Roseimicrobium gellanilyticum: one gene and its partners. The protein of the gene in region 3 interacts with the protein of the main gene of each other region in a pairwise test. Links are inferred from orthologs where the notes say so. Each region holds a gene or a part of one and is shown on either strand. Other genes may lie near its edges.

Evidence for each region.
Region 1: the proteins of DES53_RS11060 (region 3) and dnaE interact in binary tests that used the Escherichia coli proteins (3 or more experiments, as listed by UniProt). The link is inferred for Roseimicrobium gellanilyticum from one-to-one orthologs.
Region 2: the proteins of DES53_RS11060 (region 3) and DES53_RS01450 interact in binary tests that used the Escherichia coli proteins (3 or more experiments, as listed by UniProt). The link is inferred for Roseimicrobium gellanilyticum from one-to-one orthologs.

The regions. Positions count from the first base shown.
Region 1 is NZ_QNRR01000004.1:99,753-107,172, forward strand. The notes cover bases 1,436-5,508. They hold dnaE (DNA polymerase III subunit alpha), read left to right. Parts: upstream 1,436-1,801; coding sequence 1,802-5,308; downstream 5,309-5,508. Other genes in these bases: DES53_RS12945 (phosphoglycerate kinase), read right to left, coding at 1,436-1,629. Outside these bases: tpiA (triose-phosphate isomerase), read right to left, coding at 1-326; more of DES53_RS12945, read right to left, coding at 415-1,435; argA (amino-acid N-acetyltransferase), read left to right, coding at 5,782-7,068. UniProt on the Escherichia coli protein: DNA polymerase III is a complex, multichain enzyme responsible for most of the replicative synthesis in bacteria. This DNA polymerase also exhibits 3' to 5' exonuclease activity. The alpha chain is the DNA polymerase catalytic subunit.
Region 2 is NZ_QNRR01000001.1:356,726-362,975, forward strand. What follows is about bases 1,472-4,374. They hold DES53_RS01450 (cytochrome c oxidase subunit I), read left to right. Parts: upstream 1,472-1,910; coding sequence 1,911-3,839; downstream 3,840-4,374. Other genes in these bases: DES53_RS01445 (c-type cytochrome), read left to right, coding at 1,472-1,863; DES53_RS33665 (cytochrome c oxidase subunit 3), read left to right, coding at 3,909-4,374. Outside these bases: DES53_RS01435 (cbb3-type cytochrome c oxidase subunit I), read left to right, coding at 1-416; DES53_RS01440 (cbb3-type cytochrome c oxidase subunit II), read left to right, coding at 435-1,127; more of DES53_RS01445, read left to right, coding at 1,138-1,471; more of DES53_RS33665, read left to right, coding at 4,375-5,420; DES53_RS01465 (cytochrome C oxidase subunit IV family protein), read left to right, coding at 5,466-5,813; DES53_RS01470 (hypothetical protein), read left to right, coding at 5,835-6,044; DES53_RS32715 (hypothetical protein), read left to right, coding at 6,056-6,250. UniProt on the Escherichia coli protein: Cytochrome bo(3) ubiquinol oxidase is the terminal enzyme in the aerobic respiratory chain of E.coli that predominates when cells are grown at high aeration.
Region 3 is NZ_QNRR01000003.1:254,439-260,694, forward strand. Bases 1,241-4,149 are described here. They hold DES53_RS11060 (pyridoxal phosphate-dependent aminotransferase), read right to left. Parts: upstream 3,324-4,149; coding sequence 2,157-3,323; downstream 1,241-2,156. Other genes in these bases: DES53_RS11050 (NAD-dependent epimerase/dehydratase family protein), read right to left, coding at 1,241-1,553; DES53_RS11055 (hypothetical protein), read right to left, coding at 1,708-1,998. In the rest of the region: DES53_RS11040 (dihydrodipicolinate synthase family protein), read right to left, coding at 1-53; DES53_RS11045 (GNAT family N-acetyltransferase), read right to left, coding at 50-517; more of DES53_RS11050, read right to left, coding at 525-1,240; DES53_RS11070 (hypothetical protein), read right to left, coding at 4,505-5,998. UniProt on the Escherichia coli protein: Shows aminotransferase activity with methionine and histidine as substrates, and to a lesser extent also with phenylalanine.

The DNA of each region.
Region 1 (7,420 bases), on a different replicon or contig from region 3:
TACATGGCGCGGCGCTCGCTGTGACCGACGATGACGTGACGCACGCCGCACTCCTTGAGCATCACCGCGCTGATTTCACCCGTGTAGGCGCCACCGGCGTGCTGGCTCATGTTTTGCGCACCGAGCTCCACGGTCTCCGAGCGGCCACCCTGGATGAGCTCCTGTGCCTTCGGCAGGGAGAGATAGGGAGGCACAATCACCACCTGCACGCCCGTCTTCTCAGGAAGGACGCGGAGAAAGGAACGCAGAAACTTCTCCGTCTCGGACGGAGGATTGTTCATCTTCCAGTTGGCGGCGACAATCGGTTTGCGGAATACAGGGAGCATTTGGGGGCTGGAGTAGGCGGGTCTGCAGTATCAGAAAATCGTCAATCAGTCGGCAAGAAAAAAGGTGCTGATGGGGAAGTGAATATAGTTATTTGTCCTGTAGCGCAGCAACTCCGGGCAGTTCTTTGCCCTCCAGTAGTTCGAGGCTCGCCCCGCCGCCGGTCGAGATGAAAGTGACCTTGTTTGCCACGCCGGCCTTTTTCACGGCCTTCACGCTGTCGCCGCCGCCAATGATGGTCTTGGCGCCGGAGTTCGCGGCCACGGCCTCGGCGATGTCAAAGGTGCCCTTGGCAGACGTCTTGATTTCGAAGACCCCCATGGGGCCGTTCCACACCACGGTCTTGGCCTTGGAAACCTCTTCCGCGAAGAGCTTTACGGATTCCGGACCGATGTCCACGCCTTCCCAGCCGTCCGGGATGCTCTCGTTCACGCCGGTGTACTTGGTCTCGCCGAGCTTCTTGGCGTCGAAGTCGAAGGCGTCCGTAATGAGGGCGTCCACGGGGATGAGGAGCTTCACGCCGTTCTTCTTCGCCTTGTCGATGGCGGCCTGTGCGATCGGTTCCCAGTCAGGCTTGTACAGGCTCTTGCCGATGGAGATGCCCTGCACCAGCTTGCGGAAGGTGTAGGCCATGCCGCCGCCGATGATGATGGTGTCCGCCTTGTCGAGCAGGCGGTTGATGACCTCGATCTTGTCATTCACCTTGGCGCCGCCGAGGATCACCACGAAGGGGCGCTCGGGGTTCTCCAGCTCGTCGTGCAGGTAGGCCAGCTCCTTCTCCATGAGGAGGCCGGAGACGGCGGGAAGGAAATCAGCCACACCGGCGGTGGAGCTGTGGGCGCGGTGGGCAGAGCCGAAGGCGTCGTTCACATACACCTCAGCCAGCTCGGAGAGGGACTTGGCCAGGGCGGCGTCGTTCTTCTCTTCTCCAGCGTGGAAGCGCACGTTCTCCAGCACCAGGACTTCGCCGTCCTTGAGGGCGAGCGCCTTGGACTTGGCTTCGTTGCCGATGCAGTCATCCGCGAAGGCGACGGGCTTTCCGAGAAGGTCGGAAAGCTTGGCGACGGCGGGCTTGAGGGACTGCTTGGGGTCCGGCTTGCCCTTCGGGCGGCCGAGGTGGCTGGCGAGAATGACGCGTGCGCCCTTCTCGATGAGGTAGTTCAGGGTGGGGAGCGTCTCCTTGATGCGAGTGTCGTCCGTCACCACCATGGCACCATCTTTCTCTTCAAGAGGCACATTGAAGTCCACGCGCACGAGGACGCGCTTGCCAGAAATGTCGATGTCGCGGATGGTCTTCTTGGGCATGGGGAAAGTGGGTTGGAAGGGCAGGCAAAAAGCCAGCAAGTTGCGGGCCGTCCAGCGGAAAGTTGTCCTCGTACGTAGAAACCCATAGAATCGTGTCTGGTGGCTCTAAAAAGTCCTTTGGCCCACCACCTTGCATTCGCATTTAGCCTGCCCTATCGCACCTTCCTCACACATGCCTGAATCCTTTGTTCATCTTCATTTGCACACGGAATACTCGATGCTCGATGGGGCAGTGCGGATTCCGGACCTGATGAAGCGGGTCAAAGCGCTCGGGATGACCGCCGTGGCCATGACGGACCATGGCAATCTCTTTGGAGCCATTGAGTTCTACCAAGCCTGCCAAAAGGCGGGGATCAAAGCCATCATTGGCTGCGAAATCTACCTGGCCCCGGGGAGCATGGAGGACAAGAAGGAGGTGACAGGGCGAAAGCGCTCCTCCCACCTCACCCTGCTGGCGGAAACGAATGAAGGCTACGCCAATCTGGTGAAGCTGGTGACCAGTGGCCACCTCGAGGGCCTGTATCAGAGCGAACCGCGTGTGGACAAGAAGCTCCTCGCCAAGCATGCCAAGGGACTCATCTGCCTGAGCGGCTGCCTGAACGGCGAGATCAATGAATTCATCCTCTCCGATCGTGAGGATGAGGCGCGCAAGAGTGTGGTGGAACTCCGCGACATCTTCGGTGCGGATAATTTCTTCCTGGAAATGCACAATCACGGCAGCTCCCAGCAGCATACCTGCATGGTGAAGCTGGCGGAGTTCGCAAAGGAGTTTGGGCTCAAGACTGTGGCTGCGAATGATGTGCACTTCCTGAACAAGGAGGACCATGAGGCACACGATGTGATGATCTGCATTGGCGAAGGCGCCAACGTGCATGACGAAAAGCGGAAACACTACTCGCCAGAGGTCTATCTGAAGACGGCGGAGCAGATGTACGAGCTCTTCGAAGGATTCGAGGATGCGTGTCGCAACACGCTGGAGATCGCGGAGCGCTGCAACGTGACCATGAAGCTCGACTCCGCGAGCATTGAGAAGTATCCGCAGTTCCAGCCTCCAAATGGGATCGACCGGAATGACTACCTGCGTGATCTGAGCCTCAAGGGGCTGGCGACGCGCTACGGCGCGGAGCGCGCCGAGAATGATACCGCGCTGCGTGAGCGCCTGGACTACGAGCTGGGCATCATGTCGAAGATGAACTTCACCAGCTACTTCCTGATTGTCTGGGACTTCATCAACTGGGCGAAGGAGCACGGCATTCCCGTAGGACCGGGCCGTGGCTCGGCGGCAGGCTCACTGGTCGCGTATTGCCTGGGCATCACGGATATCTGCCCGCTGCAGTTCGGACTCATCTTCGAGCGCTTCCTGAATCCTGAGCGTAAGTCACCGCCTGACGTCGACATCGACTTCTGCCAGACGCGACGCCCGGAGGTGATCGACTACGTGCGGCACCACTACGGGATGCGCAGCGTGAGCCACATCATCACCTTCGGCACCATGGGCGCGAAGAGTGTGATCCGCGACGTGGGTCGCGTGCTGGGCATGAGCTACGGGGATGCGGACCGCATTTCCAAGATGATTCCCGCTGAGCTGAACATCACGCTCGAGGATGCGGTGGAAAAGAATCCCGAGCTGAAGAAGGCCATCGCGGAGGAGTCCGCCACACAGCAGCTCTGGCAGTACGCCACCTTCCTGGAAGGCATGACGCGCAACGCCGGCATCCACGCGGCGGGTATCGTTATCGGGGACCAGCCGCTGGACAACTTCATCCCGCTGACGCTCGGCGCCGCGGAGGAAGTGGTGGCCCAGTTCGCCATGGGCCCGCTCACGGATGTGGGCATGTTGAAGATGGACTTCCTGGGGCTGAAGACCCTCAGTGTGATCCATGATGCGGTGCAGTTCGTGCGCCTGCGATTCCCGGACTTCAAAGTCGAGGAGGCTCCACTCGACGACCTGAACACTTACAAGCTTCTGCACAAGGGCGAGACGGTCGCCGTGTTCCAGATGGAATCTGGAGGCATGTCCAACACGTGCAAGCAGCTCGAGCCGGACCGCATCGAGGAAATCATCGCCTTGCTCGCGCTCTACCGTCCGGGCCCGATGGACCTCATCCCGGACTTCATCAAGCGTAAAAAGGGTGAGCAGAAGGTGGAGTATCTCCACCCGCTGCTGGAGGACGTCAGCAAGGAAACGTACGGCATTCTGATCTACCAGGAGCAGGTGCAGAAGGCTGCCAACCTCCTCGCCGGCTATACCCTCGGTGCTGCGGACGAACTGCGCCGCGCCATGGGTAAGAAGGATGAGAAGAAGATGGCCCAGCAGCGAGCCATCTTCGTGGAGGGCTGTGGCAAGACGGTGGGCATCAGCGACCGCAAGGCGAACGACATCTTCGACCTCCTGGCGAAGTTCGCAGGATACGGCTTCAACAAGTCGCACTCCGCTGCGTACGGGATCGTCACCTACCGCACCGCCTTCCTGAAGGCGAACTACCCCGTGGAATTCATGGCAGCGGTGCTGTCCTATGAAGTCAACAACACGGACAAGATCTCCAGCTTCGTCTCCGAGTGCCAGCGCATGGGCATGACCATCCTGCCGCCGGACGTGAACAAGAGTGCGCTGAAGTTCGCCCCCGAGTGCATCGGCGACAGCACGGTACCGGAGGCCATCCGCTTCGGTCTCTCTGCCGTGAAGAACGTGGGCGAGGGCGCGATGTCCCAGGCGGTGGAAGAGCGCAAGAAGAACGGGCCCTACAAGAGCCTGGAGGATTTCTGCCAGCGACTTGACTCGCGCGCGATCAACAAGCGGCTCATGGAAGCGCTCATCAAGGTGGGCGCCTTTGACTTCACCAAGGAGGATCGCGCGGCGATGTTTGCCCGCATCGACCAGGTGCTCTCAGCGGCCGCTTCGCGGCAGAAGGAGCGCCGCGCCGGCGTGGTGAGTCTCTTTGGCGACGATGACATGGGCGCCACCCGCAACACGGTGACGGCAGCGCAGAAGCCGAAACCGTGGACGAAAGAAGAGGTGATGGCCTTTGAGAAGGAATTGCTGGGTTTCTTTGTCTCCGGTCACCCGCTCGACAAGTATCGCTACGTCTTCGAAAAGGACAATGTGACGCGTGTCATGGACCTGCAGGAGATGAAGCAGGAGAAGCAGAAGGTCTTCTGCGCGGGCACCATCGAGCGCCTGGAAATCAAGTTTACCAAGAAGGACAACCGCGCTTTCGCCACCTTCGCTCTGGAAGACTTCACCGGCTCGGTGGAGTGCATCGCGTGGAATGACACCTACGAGAAGTTCAAAGACATCATGGTCTCCGGCGCCGCCGTGGGCATCCGCGCTCGCACGGAGAAGGACAATCGCAGCGACGCGATTCGATTGACAGCTCAGGAAATCAAGCCGCTCAAGCCGGCCAGGGAACCGAAGGAAGGCGCGAAGCCGAAGAACGGCAATGGCAACGGCAAGCTCTCCACCAACGGCATGCTGGTGCTGCGGTTGAACTCCGCGGACCACAGTGAGCAGGATTTGGAGGAGATCTTCGGCATCATCAAAGCGCATCCGGGGAATACCAAGGTGCAGTTCCGCATCGCCGTGGCCAGCGGACGTGAAGCGGTGTTGAATGCCGGGAAGGAGTACAGCGTGGAACTGAGCGACGAGGTGCGCGAGGACCTGCAGGAGTGGGTGGGGTGATGGTGGTCCGCACACTCCGCGTGCGGGCGTGTGACAGGGGAATGCGGCTGTCGTATTTTCCAGGAGTTGGATCTGCGCTTTGCGTCTTGGAGTGCGGTGGCAAGCGCTAAGGCGCGACACCGCTTTGAACGAAGAGACGCAATATCCCGACACCCGTTTTTCGCTCAAACTCCCCAGACCTTCTGAAAGTCCGGCATCAGGATTCTTGGTGAGTTTCACCAGTTTGGAGCCTGCTCAAACTCCGCTCAAAGCGGTGTCGCGCTTGAAGCTTGCCACCGCACTCCAAGACGCAAAGCGCTCCGTTACGTGCATCCTTCAGTTCGTCGCCGTCGCTGCCGCCGCATCATAGAAGGACTGACGCTCAAACCACCACAGGTTCCCATTGAGCAACAAGGGAGAAGCAGTACTGTGGTGTTTCACATTCGCATTCCACCTTTCTCAACCCCACCCAGCGACCACGTTCCGCTCCCTCAATGAGATTTGAAGACCTGAGAGGCATTCTCCAATACGTTCCCCAGTTCAAGGAACGCATCTTTGTCATTGCCTTTGACGGCGCCGTCATGCGCCTGCCGAACTTCCACAGCCTGCTGCAGGACATTGCCGTGCTGCAGTCGCTGAGCATTCAGGTGGTCGTGGTCTTTGGCGCGCGTAAGCAGATCCAGGAACTCGCGGACCTGCGCGGCGTGAAGCTGACCAGTGACGACGGCATGGGCCTCACGGATGCCGCGACGCTGGAAGTCAGCGCGGATGCCATCTCCCGACTCACCAGCGAACTGATGGGTGACCTCACCGCCTTGGAACTGCGTGTCGCCGTTCCCAATGCGCTCGCCGTGCACCCTGCCGGTGTGATTGAGGGCGTCGACCTGGTTCACACCGGTCGTATCGAACGTGTCGACCAGCGCATGCTCCTGGCGATGCTGAAGGAAGGTATCATCCCCGTGCTGCCGCCTCTGGGATATGATGGCCGTGGCGCTACCTTGCGCGTGAACTCGGATGAGGTCGCCGTGGACGTGGCGCTGGAGCTGGATGCTGCCAAGGTCATCTTCGTCGCGGAAGAAGGTCTGGTGGATGCCGCTGGGCAGCGCCTCGCCCAGATCTCCGTGGGACAGGCGCGGGAGATGGCCAAGCGCAAGGACTCTAATGCGGACCCTAGCCTGCTCTCGAAGCTGAAGCACGCCGCTCTCGCTTGTAACGAAGGCGTGCCCCGCGTGCACATCATTGATGGACGGCAGGACGAAGTGCTGCTGGCCGAACTCTTCAGCAACGAAGGCGTCGGCACCATGATCCATGCGGATGACTACCAGCACCTGCGCAAGGCGCGCACGTCTGACATTCCTGCGCTGCAGGCGATGATGCGTGAGAGTGTGGAAGATGCCGCACTCGCTCCGCGCACGCGCGAGCAGATGCAGAAGAGCATCGGCGACTTCTACGTGCTTGAGCTGGACGGCAACCCGGTGGCCAGCGTCGCCGTGCATGTGTATGAACTCGATGGCGGAGTGAAAGCGGCGGAACTCGCCTGCCTCTTCGTGCGTCGCGCGCACAAGAACAAGGGGCACGGACGCAAGCTGGTGGCCTTCGCCGAGGACACTGCCCGCCAGCGTGGCTGTGCGTGGATCTTCGCGCTCAGCACCCAGGCCTTCCGCTTCTTCGAGGAGAAGATGGGCTACAAGGAAGTGCCGGTGGATACGCTGCCTGCCAAGAGACGCGAGGCGTACGACCGCAGTGGAAGGAACTCGCGGGTGCTCAAGAAGGCGTTTTGAGCTCAATGGTTGAATCCCGATACCGCACCTCTCATTCATTCTTCCATGCTCATGGCGTAAGACGAGACGGGGCACCAACGAGTCACGCAGGATGAATGGTACCTCGAAGTGTTCCGCAGGGTGCGCGAACGTGAGGGCGTGGATATGGAAGCTGTGCCGAAGGCCTTGGACTGCGTGCAGCCTGCTGCCGCTTTCCTCAAGTGCAGCCTGCTGCACGCTCCTCCGCGACGAAGTCGCCAAGCTTTTCTAGAAGCGTCATCTCACGAGCGAGTATCATCATCGCCACAGCAGGCTGTGGACTCTGGAAAGCGGCAGCAGGCTGCACGCAGTCCAAGGACGCTTCGCGTCACAG
Region 2 (6,250 bases), on a different replicon or contig from region 3:
GCATGACGATGTTTGGCGCCATCTACTACATCACACCGCGTCTCGCCGGTTGTGAGTGGCTCAGCGCCCGTCTTATCCGCAATCACTTCTGGTTCTCCGTGTATGGAATCACGGCCCTGGTGGCTTGCATGGTGATTGGTGGTCTTGCCCAGGGGCAGAGCCAGAACAATCCCGACAACTGGAACCAGCCCTTCATCGGCAGTGTGATCAATGCGCGTGGCTACCTGGTGGGTCGCGCTCTTGCCTGGGCCTTCATCCTCTGGTCGAACTTCTGGTTCTTCACCCATCTGGTCTTCATGGTCCTCGGCCTTGGCCGCCGCAGCGTGGCTCCCACCCTGCTGGTGCATGACCATCACGACGAGCGCCCCGCCGCTGTGCCCGCCCCGACTCATCCCCCGGCTTCCGCGACGGCCTAAACTTTCCCTCCACGTAGCATGACTGGTTCCCGCAAGTTTCTTTTCGGCCTGGCCGGCGCCTTTGGCGTTCCCTGGCTGCTGCTCGTCATCATTCCGGTGATCAAAGCGCAAAAGCTCACCCCTGAAGCCTACGACAAGGATCGTGACGGCATCGAGGGTGTGTACCCCTCCACCTCGATCGACCGCCAGGGTCAGCTCGTGTACATCTCGGAAGGTTGCGCCCAGTGCCACACGCAGATGATTCGTCCCAGCTTTGTCGGTATTCTGGACGGCTGGAAGAAAGGCTGGGGCAGTGATCAAAGCGACCAGCCCAAGCATGCCGTTCGCCCCAGCAAGTGGGAAGACTACATGGGTGAGCCGGTGGCTCCGCTCGGCATTCAGCGCAATGGTCCCGACCTTGCCAATTATGGCTACCGTGCCCCCAAGGAGCGCGCCGCCATCCACCTGAAGCTGTATGCGCCGCGTGCTTCGAAGACGAATGCCTGGAGCATGATGCCCTCCTACCGTCACCTCTACAAAGTGAAGGCGATTGAAGGCAACGGTTCCTCGCACGCCCTGGAATTCCCCGAGGACATGGCGAAGGAACTCAAGCCCAAGAAGGGTTTCGAAGTGGTGCCCACCCCCGCGGCGGAGCAACTGGTCGACTATCTGCTGTCACTCAAGAAGGATGCACCCGTGCCCGGCGAAGTCGTGGCTGAGGACGCGAAATAATCATTGAGACATGAACGAAAACGCTCCCCAGAATTTTGATTCCACCGACCTTGACCGTCTGCATGCAGCGGTGAAGCGCGAGAAGCCGGACGTGCGTCCTGGCGCGGAACCTTCGCCCCTTTGGGTCTTCATCGCCACCATGGTGGCCATGGTCTTTGGCGGTGGTTACCTCGGTGCCTATGTCGGCGGCTTCGGTTTCGACCGGAATTCTCCCTTCGATGGCACTCCCAAGGATGTTCGCCCTATCATTCAGACGGAAGGTGGAGAACTTGATCCCTTCCAGTTCGCCATGAAAAAGGGCGCTGGTGTGTACAACATCTGCGGTGGCTGCCACGGCGCCGCGGGTACTGGCCAGCCCGGTGCCATTCCTCCGCTCGCCGGCTCCGAATGGGTGCTCGGTGGCACAGAGCGTACTACTCGCGTGATTCTTCACGGCCTCGGCGGCGCGGTGCAGGTCAAGGGTGTTACCTACAATGGTGTGATGCCTCCGCAGGGTGCGCTTTCCGACAAGGAAATCTCCTACGTGCTCACCTACATCCGCAACTCCTGGGGCAACTCCGGCCACATGGTCACTCCGGAAATGGTGAAGAAAGTGCGTGAAGAAACCGCCACCCATGCGGCTGCCTACACCCAAGCCGAGCTCGATGCTTTTAAGGACAAGGACATCGAAGGCCCGATTCCTGCCGGTCCTGGCGCTACTGTAGCCCCCGCCGCTGCTCCCGCTCCTGCCAAGTAACCTTTTCCGAAACCCACTTACCAAGTACAGGTCAGCTCCTTTATCTCATGAGCTCTGCGACTGCCACTCACGACCACTCTCACGCCGATCATGCGCACGAGCATGATCATCACCAGCAGAGCTGGCTCTACAAGTACATCTTCTCGACCGACCACAAGGTCATCGGCATCCAGTACGGATTTACCGCGATGGCGTTCCTGCTGTTCGGTTTCTTCCTGATGATGGTCATGCGCTGGAGCATTGCCTTCCCGGGCCAGCCGATGCCGATCTTCGGTGCCATCATGGGTGAGCGCTGGGCTCCTGGCGGTGTGGTGACTCCTGAGCTCTACAACATGTTCGGTGCCATGCACGGCACCATCATGGTGTTCCTCGGCATCGTGCCCCTTGGTTTCGCTGCTTTCGGCAACTACGTGATGCCCCTGCAAATCGGTGCGGTGGACATGGCCTTCCCGAAGCTGAACGCCTGGAGCTACTGGCTCTATTTCATCGGCGGCCTCATGATGATGATCAGCTTCTTCCTTCCGACGGGCGCTGCCCAGGTGGGTTGGACGAACTACTCACCGTTGGCCACCACGGCCCAAATCGACGTGAAGGACCTGTTCTGGACTGGCCAGACGCAGTGGCTCATGGCGATGGTAATGCTCATCTCCTCCTCGCTGCTCGGTGCTGTGAACTTCATCACCACCCTGCTGAACCTGCGCTGCAAGGGCATGACCTGGATGCGCATGCCGTTCTTCTGCTGGGCGATGCTCGTGACCGCCTTCCTGCTGCTCCTGGCTTTCCCCCCTCTGGAAGTGGCCGCCATTCTGCAGCTCTTTGACCGTCTCTTCGGTTCCAGCTTCTTCCTGCCCACTGGACTTGTGGAAGCCAACCGTCACCTTGACATCGCCGGCGGTGGTAGCCCTCTCCTGTACCAGCACTTGTTCTGGTTCCTGGGTCACCCTGAGGTGTACGTGCTCATCCTTCCGGCCATCGCCATTGTGGCGGAGGTCATCCCGACGAACATTCGCCGTCCGCTGTGGGGCCATCGCACGATGATCTACGCAGCCCTCGTGCTGGGCTTCCTGAGCTTCATCGTGTGGGCACACCACATGTACCTCACCGGCATGGGCTCGGTGGTGAGCACCTTCTTCCAGATCACCACGGTGTTGATCTCGGTGCCCTCGGTGATCCTGCTGACCTGCCTCATGATCTCCCTGTGGGGTGGTTCCATCCGCTTCAATACGGCGATGCTGTTCGCATGCGCGTTCCTCCCGATGTTCGGTATCGGTGGTCTCACCGGTCTGCCGCTGGCCTTCAGCTACATCGACCTCTTCCTGCACGACACCTACTATGTGATCGGTCACTTCCACTACGTGGTGGCGCCGGGTACCATCTTTGGTCTCTTTGCAGGCATCTACCACTGGTACCCCAAGATCACGGGACGTTTCATGAATGAAACTGCCGGTCGCTGGCACTTCTGGCCCTCCCTGGTGTTCATGAACCTGCTGTTCGCGCCGATGTTGGTGCAGGGTATGGCGGGCTTCCATCGCCGCTGGCACGATGGTGGTGCTGCCTTTGAAGGCACGACCCACGGCAGCATGTGGATCTCCGAACTCGTCGGGGGTGTGTTCAAGCTCTTTGGCTTCCACATGTATGATGGCAAGGGTAACGACATCACGGACACCCTGATGATTCTCAACCCGCTGATGTCCTTCGCAGCATGGGGACTCGCCCTGTCGCAGGTTCCTTTCATCATCAATCTCTTCCTGAGCATCAAGGGTGGCAAGAAGGTGACCTCGGACAATCCTTGGCAGTCCACCACGCTTGAGTGGGCAACACCGACGCCTCCCGGACACGGCAACTTCCTTGAGGATCCGGTCGTCTACCGCCAGCCCTATGAGTACAGCGTCCCCGGCGCCGAAACGGACTACACACCCTCGTGGCTTCCTGAAGGTGCCAAGGTGGAGGACAAACTCACCCACGCAAAGCACTGAAGTTCCTGATACCCGGCAGCATCGCGACCGTCTCCGTCTCAATCTGACAACCTGCTTCTCTCTCTTCTGATGGAAATCCCATACACCGTAAAAGCCAGACCGGACACCGGGCTGTGGAATGCCAAGATTGGCGTCTGGCTCTTCCTCGCCTCCGAAGTCATGCTCTTCGGCGGCCTGTTCTCCGCCTACATCTTCCTGCGCCTTGCGCCAGAAGGTCCCTGGCCGGTGCAGGTGCTCACGGTGAGCTGGGGATTCTGGAACACCCTGATCCTGATTCTATCCTCCGTGACCGTGCTTCAGGCATGGGTCGCGCTGAAGCTGCGGAAGTACAATCTCTTCCGCATCTGGATGGCCCTCACCATCTTCTGTGCTTTCGCCTTCCTCGGCATCAAAAGCATCGAGTACAATGACAAGTTCCATCACTACGGTCTGCGCCTGCATGACGGCTCGGTGATGGAAGGCCACTTGCCTCACGAGGCAGACGGTTCCCACGGCAAGTACAAGATCACGTTCTCCGACGTGACCACGGTGACCCTGGCCAGTCGCCCCATGGACATGGGTCTCTTCGGCATCAGCTTCTTCCACAACGGCTCGGACGGAGAGTTCTTGAAGTACATCACGGAAGGTGAACCCAAGTTCAAGACCGAAGACGGCGCGGAGATCACCCTTGATGAAGCCAAGGTGAAGGAATTGATGGACCACGCCCGCAGCAAGGAACACAAGGACGAGAAGGGCGTTTGGAAGCCCATCGCCTCGGTGAAGCTCACGGCGGTGAAGCCCCTGAAATTCACGATCCCTGCCGGCAAGATGTTCGACAACTCCTGGACGGAGAAGAATGCCTACCTTCGTGACGGCACTGTCCTCGAAGGCAAGCTCACGGATGACGCTGTGAAGCTCGAGGTCGACAAGCTGGACTTCCGCTGGCTCTTCCCCCACCACGAGAAGGACGAGGAGAAGGCTTTTGCCGCCGCCCTCAACGCAGATCTTTGGAAGCACATTCCCAATGGGGCTGAATTGAAGGAGAAGTTCAAGACGCACCGTGCCCACCATCTGGATCACTTCCACAAGAAGCACGATGCTGATCTTGGCGGCAAGGCGGTTCCGAATCCCATGAACAACGACGACTTCGTGCGCAACACCTATTCGGTGCTGCATGCGGAGCTGGAGAAGTTCTCTGCGGGTGGTGCCACGCATGAACCTGCAAAGCATTCCAGCAATCAGGACGCCAATGGCACTGCCTCCCGGGTGGCTGCTCTGGAACAAGGCGCTGCGCATGATGCCTCCGGCGGTGGTCACCACGACCATCCCACGGTCACTGTGCCCCACAAGGAAGTGGCCCACTTCTCCAACTTCACCCCGAAGTGGCATAACTACTACGCCATCTACTTCTGCATCACCGGCCTTCACGGTTTGCACGTTCTTGCTGGCGCGCTCGTCCTCTCTTATTTCCTCCTCTTCGGCAAGAAGCTGTATGACAAGGATCCCGAGCACATGGCAAACCGTGTGGAAGTAGGCGGCCTCTTCTGGCACTTTGTGGATCTGGTGTGGATCTTCCTTTTCCCGCTGCTGTATCTCCTCTAGTCCAGCGCTCTTACCTGTTCCGTACAAATTTTAGACTGATTCAACATGGCACACGACCATCACGACCACGACAGCCCTGAAGCGATCCGCAAGGCATCGAATATGATCTGGATCGTTGGACTTGTCCTTGTATTCGGCACGGTTGTTACCGTGTGGGCAAGAGACTGGGATATGGGTACCCGCGGTAAAAACATTGCCTTCGGCATGCTCATCGCAACCATCAAAGCCTCGTTCGTGGGACTGATCTTCATGCACTTGAAGAGCGAGCGTGGCCTGATCTACAAGTTCCTCTTCTTCACGGTCATCTTCGCCATCGGGTTGTTTGTGCTGACGTACCTCGCGTGGGCTGACCCGCTGCATTCGCACATCATTCCGGCCGTCGAGCACGGTTAATAAGTCACTTCTCTTCACGCGATGTCTCTCAAGGGTTTCCACATCCTGTTCATCACCTTGGCCTTCCTTTGCACGGCGGGCTTCTGGGGGTGGGCGGTGGTGTTCGCGGAGCGCGCGAAGGAGCTGGGCGTGTCCGCCATGGCAAATTTCAGCGGCTCGCTCGCCATCGCGTTGCTGGTGTACGGCATCTGGTTTGTCGTCCGCAAGAGCAAAACCATCCACGTTGTCTGACCCCATCTGACATGGACCTTATCACCCCGCTGCTTTCCTGCGCCACCTGCATGCCAGACCCTTCTTCGGAAGTGTCGAAGGCTGCCAGCATGTCCATCATGTTCCTCGGTGTGATCATCCTTGGGATGATGGGGCTCTTCATCAAAATCATGTTCAACTTTGCCCGCCGTGAGCGGGAGTTCGAAAAGTCCTCTCCTGCGCAATCA
Region 3 (6,256 bases):
TGCGCAGGAATGGCGACCCCCTCGTCCAGCATGGCACGAATCCCCAGATTCATACCTTCAGCGCATAGTGGATCTGCCGCCCCACTTCCACGAATCCGCATGAGGGATAGAGATGCTGTCCCACAACATTGTTCGCCATGGTCTCAATCATCACATAGGCCAGGCCTTCACCACGGCAGTATGCAACCGCATGGTCAATGAGTTTGCGCCCAATGCCCCGGCCCTGAGCAGTGCTGTCCACCGCCAGATTGGGAATGCGCCCCTTCCCTACACCGGGGTCAATGCGAGTGGTGATGTATCCCAGCACTTTCCCGTCCTCCTCCATGACGAACACGCCAGCTGGATTCACCTCGCAATCCTCATCCACCTGTCGGGCCTTGCGCCAGCGCCAGTCATGTCCAGCGAGCGGACCAAAGTTGCGCTCCACGTTCTGGTCGATCGCGGTGCCATCGAATCCCTCAATGGTGATGCGTCGCATCTGTTCCAAATCATCGGGCTGGTAGGTTCGTATGTTCATGGTCCGATCAGAATTTTCCGTCCGTGGCTTCGAAGTGCGTAGGCTTGTTGATGGTAGCGCCTCCCTGTCGAAGCCATTGCGCCGTTGCTTGCATCATCTCTTCGAGGCTCACCTCTGGCGGTCCGAACCACTCGTAAGAACGTGAGGCATCCCAAAGCCATGCTCGCTCTCCTTCAGTTCGCGAGATGATGGGCTCCTTTCCCAGTAATTCACCAAAACGCCCGGCCAGCCACCTTACAGACACACGCTCCAGCCCCGTGGCATTGAGTGCCAGCGGTGGATTCGAGGTGTAAGCCAGACTTTGGATTGCCCGCGCATTCGCATCGCCCTGCCAGATGACATGCACGGCGCCCATGCTCACATCCACCGGTTGCCCTGATGCCACTTTCCGCGCCACATCCAGAAGGACGCCGTACCTCAGGTCATTCGCATAGCAGAGCCGGAAGAAGAGCACCCGTGTGCCATGCTGCTTTGCGTAGTGCGTGAACACCCGCTCACGCCCCACACAGGTGGCAGCATATTCACCGGGAGGATTCAGGGCATCCTCCTCTCGCGAGCCCGGGCCACTCAATGGCACGAGTGGATACACACATCCCGTGGAAAAGACCACGATGCGTGACCTGGCATAGCGCTCCGCCACATTCGCCGGCACGAGAGTATTCATCACCCACGTGAGCTCCGGGGCCTCCGTCGTGCCAAACTTCTGCCCCGCCATGAAAATCACGTTCGGCACCTCCGGCAGGGACTGGACCGCAGCGCGCTCCAGCAAGTCACATGGGATCACAATGACCCCATGACCTTCGAGTTCAGCACGGGACTTTGCATCCGAGAAGCGTGAAACAGCGAAGACCTTCCTCTCGTGCTGGCCCAGCTCATCCAGCCCCCGCCGCACCATGCGCGCAAGCGTCGGCCCCATCTTACCGCCAGCGCCGAGGATCGCCACATCGCCTTCCAATGCCCGAAGCGCCTCGCGCACTCCGCTGGTCGGCAGACTCAGGAGATCTTCAAGCTCAGTGGTGTTTGTGGGTTGCTGCATGCGCACAGGTGGACGGCTCCACATGTACGCAGCAAGCGTGGACTTTTAGCCTGTCACCACATCTTGGTGACGGAATCATGATTTGAGAAGACATTCCGCAGTCTTCGCAGTCTCCAATGCACATCAGCAGTTCACAACCGTCGCCTACGCGACGTCAGGCAGAGAGCTGCTGGCGCGTCCAGGGAAGCTTGTCCCAATTGGTCGCCTGCACTTCGCGGGGAAACGGGACCGTCTTCTCCGGATAGTAGAAGCTCCATCCCCGTGTAGCACGCCGCACCCCCATGATGAAAACATTGCCAAACTGGCGGCCGAGGTTGGCTACCATTTCTTTTGCGGCAGCCTGATCCGGCACGTCAGTTTCGTCCACTCGAACTGCTGTAAAGCTGAAGCCATTCGCGCAAACGTAGTCGCATCGATCGATTTCGTAGGAGGACAAGATGTTCATGCCCGCATAAACACCTGAGAGCCGCTTCCAATTAGTTTCTTTTTCTTCCGGATGTTTTTTTACCCGAAGTGATATTTTTGTGCCGCCAATTTCTACAACTCGAAGCAAAAAGAATCTTGTGATGTGCTAAAAATTTCGTGCGATTGCAACACCTGCTGTTACCCGCGCAATCTTCGCGAAATCCCATCCACCAATCGCGCCCCCGCTTCACGCAGTGTCGCCTCGCTCTTCGCAAAGTGAAAGCGAACCATCTGCTTCGTCGGCTCGCGGAAAAAGCTGGAACCCGGCACGCCAGCCACACCGGCCTCTGTCACCATCCACCCGGCTGCACTGGTGTCATCTGCAAAGCCCAGCTCAGACACATCCAGCATCACATAGTAGGCCCCCTGAGGCTCCGTGTAAGTCAGTCCTGTGTCGCGAAGGAGTTTCAAGAACACCTCACGCTTCAGGCTGTAGAGATCTCTCAGTCCTTCATAGTAGCTGTCGGGAAGTTCGAGTCCTGCGATGGCCGCCTCCTGCAGTGGCGCTGCGGCGCCCACGGTGAGAAAATCATGCACCTTCCTTGCCTGCCGGATCACCGGCGCGCTGGCCTGTACATATCCCAGGCGCCAGCCGGTGATGGAGTACGTTTTGGAGAGTGAATTGCAGGTGATCGTCCTCTCAAAAGCCCCCGGGAGCGCGGCGAAATGCACGTGCTCATGGCCAGCATACACGATGTGCTCATACGGTTCGTCCGTGATCACAAAGGCATCATGCTCCTCAGCCAGCCGAAGAATCTGCAGCAACTCCTCCCGTGTGAATACCTTGCCCGTGGGATTGGAGGGATTGCACACGATGATGGCCTTGGGCTTCTGCTGAAACGCCTTCACAAGCTCTTCCATGGAAATGCCAAAGTCTGGTGGCATCAGTGGTACAAAGATGGGCTGCGCCCCGGAGAGAATCGCGTCGGCCGCATAGTTCTCGTAGAACGGGGAGAACACGATGACCTTGTCCCCCGGATTGCAGGCAGTCATCATGGCCACCATCATCGCCTCCGTGCTGCCACAGGTCACCACCAGATGCTCATCCGGATCCAGAGCCAGCCCGGAAAATCGCGAAATCTTCGCTGCCAGGGCCGCTCGGAATCTCGGCGCCCCCCAGGTAACCGAGTACTGGTGGAAATCCCCTCTCGTTGCCCGCTCAAGCGCCACCAACAATTCTTCCGGTGGACCAAAGTCAGGGAACCCTTGTGAGAGATTGATGGCCCCATGCTGGTTGGCCATTCGGGTCATGCCTCGGATGACCGATTCGGAAAAATTCGTGAGGCGCGTAGAAGTGTCAGGCATTCGCGTGCGACTTAACCGAAGCCCACCGATTCGCAAGTCTCCCACCCTGCATCCAGGTCAGACCGGCAAAAGCCTGGCGTCCCCGTCAGGAATCGAACCTGAATTTAGGGTTTAGGAAACCCTCGTTCTATCCGTTGAACTACGGGGACTTGTTAATTATGAGAACTTTACATCAATCAAATCGCCCCTAAAACCCCAAAGTTGCACCAAAAGTTGCACCTGCTGGGTCGTAAGTGCGTTGGTGTTTCGGGAGGTTTGAGAAAGTGGCATGAGCGGCTGAAGATGGCGAATTCTACGACCAAAGCAACACTCTTTCATTCACCTTAAACACTCCCGTACGGGGGCGTATCGTCGTCAAAGTTGCCTCCAACCACCCCCTGAATAACTTTTTCCCGGTACACTCACTTGGACCTGGAAACCCAGCACCGAATTCACGTCAAGGTAGGCACTCTGCTACCACCTGAGTAAAGCCCCCGGCTAAATCGCTCAATGCCTCAAGTGCGGAGACAACCACAGACCTGAAAGCCCCACCCTCAAACGAAAGACACGATGACAGAACGCGAAACACTGCAACGAATCGTAGATGACACGAACAAGCTGGCCCGGCTGTTCTATGCCTCGCAAGGCTACCACGGGCTTTCAACTGAAAGACGAAGAACCTGATTCGATAGGTCTAGCGTAAAAAAAGTTCCGGCTAGGCATGGAGCTTCGCCGGGTGCCTCAACAACAGACAATAGGACTGTTCCATGCTTCTCATCGTCGTCAGACCTCATTTTGCATCGGATTACTGTAATCGAATCCTCAATTGCAGAGGGACCGAAGCGCTCCCTACAATAGCTAAGAAAAAAGGGTAGGACTTCGGTGCGGCGTTGAGTCAGCACATCCTTCACAAGTTCTTGTCGTGTAAATTGGAGGGCCACCCTGCCCAACATGCTGGCCCAGTCTTTTGATAATCCAAGTTCGAAGTTCATAAGGGGAAGACACATGCAACACCTCCCAAATAGGGCGTCGGGATGCCTATTGGCACCGCGGTAGACTACGAAGCGAGCACTAACTGTCCATTTCTTTTCAGTCTGTAGCCTCTCCTAAAGCACTGAAGAAGGCGGTTGAGGGTTTGCCGGATTTTACAGTCTTAAGGGTGGAGGCTCTCACACCAACACTACGGAAACCTTGGTGACGACCTAATCCACCAGCGGATCTATTCCGCAATCTTGACACAGCTTTTTGTACCTCTCGAGGTGACGCGACTTCACCCTCCGATAATTGTCGCCCAGAGTCTGATTAAGAAAGATCTCCCGGTCAATTGCCTCGATGAGATTCCAATCATAGCGCTCACCCTTTTCCGGCTCTCCCGCAAGCAAACTCAAGCTATCCCTCCGATGGAAGACAAGGTGTTCCCCGCGAATATGAGTCAAAATTTGCTCCAATGGCTCTCGCAGATCGACGGTCGCCATTGGTGATTTCTTGAGCACAAAAGAGTACACACGATCCAACCGCATGGGCCACAGGTAGTACAATGCGGCTCGTTCCTTAGCACCCAGCCATGCCCACGGTACCTTGAAGGGCTCATAAACGATCCTTCCAGTCACCCGAGCACGAAATTCGTAAAAGTACGCGCTTCGCTCCCAATTGTCTTCGAACAGCTGCCACGCACTGGAACCAAATCGATTTTCGGGATCATTCCACCACCACAATCCAGATTTCTCAAGCTGATCTTCCTTCGGCTTACTGTCTCCAAATTCAAACATTGGCGCTCCTTGGTACGCAAAAGACAACTTCCGGGGCCCCCCGGGGCTACTATCACCCAACGTTCGGGCAATTTCCACAATCACAGAGCCAGGTACACTTTCTCCCAAAGATGCACCTTGGGTCAGCCATTCTTTAACGCGAGGTTTAGTCCATTGCTTTGCGGGGATGCTCCCAAATCCAATCCTCGCTGTCCGATTACCGAACAATTCCCCTAGGCAGTCGGAAGACCGGTCAGTAGGCGCGTTAGCTCGAATATAACGCTCGAATAGATGTCCCCTCTCCTCTATCGACGCCGACTTCCAGCCTTCATTCTGAGACATCATTGCACCGTACCAAGTTAGCGCCATCTTGTGCGATGGAAATGTCAAGGCTGGTGCTTTGTTGATGTCAGCGTATCCCCGAATCAGAGAATGGATCTTGCGCTCAAACAAGGTTCTATCGACCGCGCTGGCCGAGGCCCCCGTTCCGCTAGCGTTCATACTCTGCATGTCCGCTTTTACACAATCAAGGTCAGGTGCCAGAAGCTTCAAAAATGGCTCAACAAACCCCTCAGAAATTCGTAAGAGCGCTTCTACCCAGTCGGCGTCCCCGATTCTAACCAAGTAGCAGCGATAGCGGTCAGTAATTTCACATGCGACTGGATAGGCGGACCAATCTTGCGAAAGAGATACATGAAGCGCTACGGCAGGGATAAGCCCCATCCGCACTGGCGGCCTCAGCACCACAAGGCTGCGCCTGACTGCTCCGCTGGTAAAGCCTGTGGAATCGGCTGCGGTGCTTCTTAGAATAAGGTACTCACCCTCCACTGGAACAAACTCCTGAAGGTTCCAGATCTGGGGCAAATCTATCCCGGAAATTCGCACTCCCTTCACCTCGCCACCTACAGCGAGGGATCGTAGTTGTGAAGCGCTAATTGTTGGACTCATCTATCACTGGAAGCCTCGGGATATACGTGCGACCCGCCGACGCCGCAAGCATTGTCAACACGAAACTACGTCCATTTACCCAGAGAGCAAATTTGGACGTCGTAGGCGGGTGTCATCGGAATCGCTTTGCCGCATGCTATGGACCTAACCACCTCGCACTACTGTGAAACCAAATCGACCTACCACCATCCGACTCCCAAGGTCAGGAACCCCAGACCCCGAAACGGGACTTTCACGCTCGGCACTCAACGCTCTGAT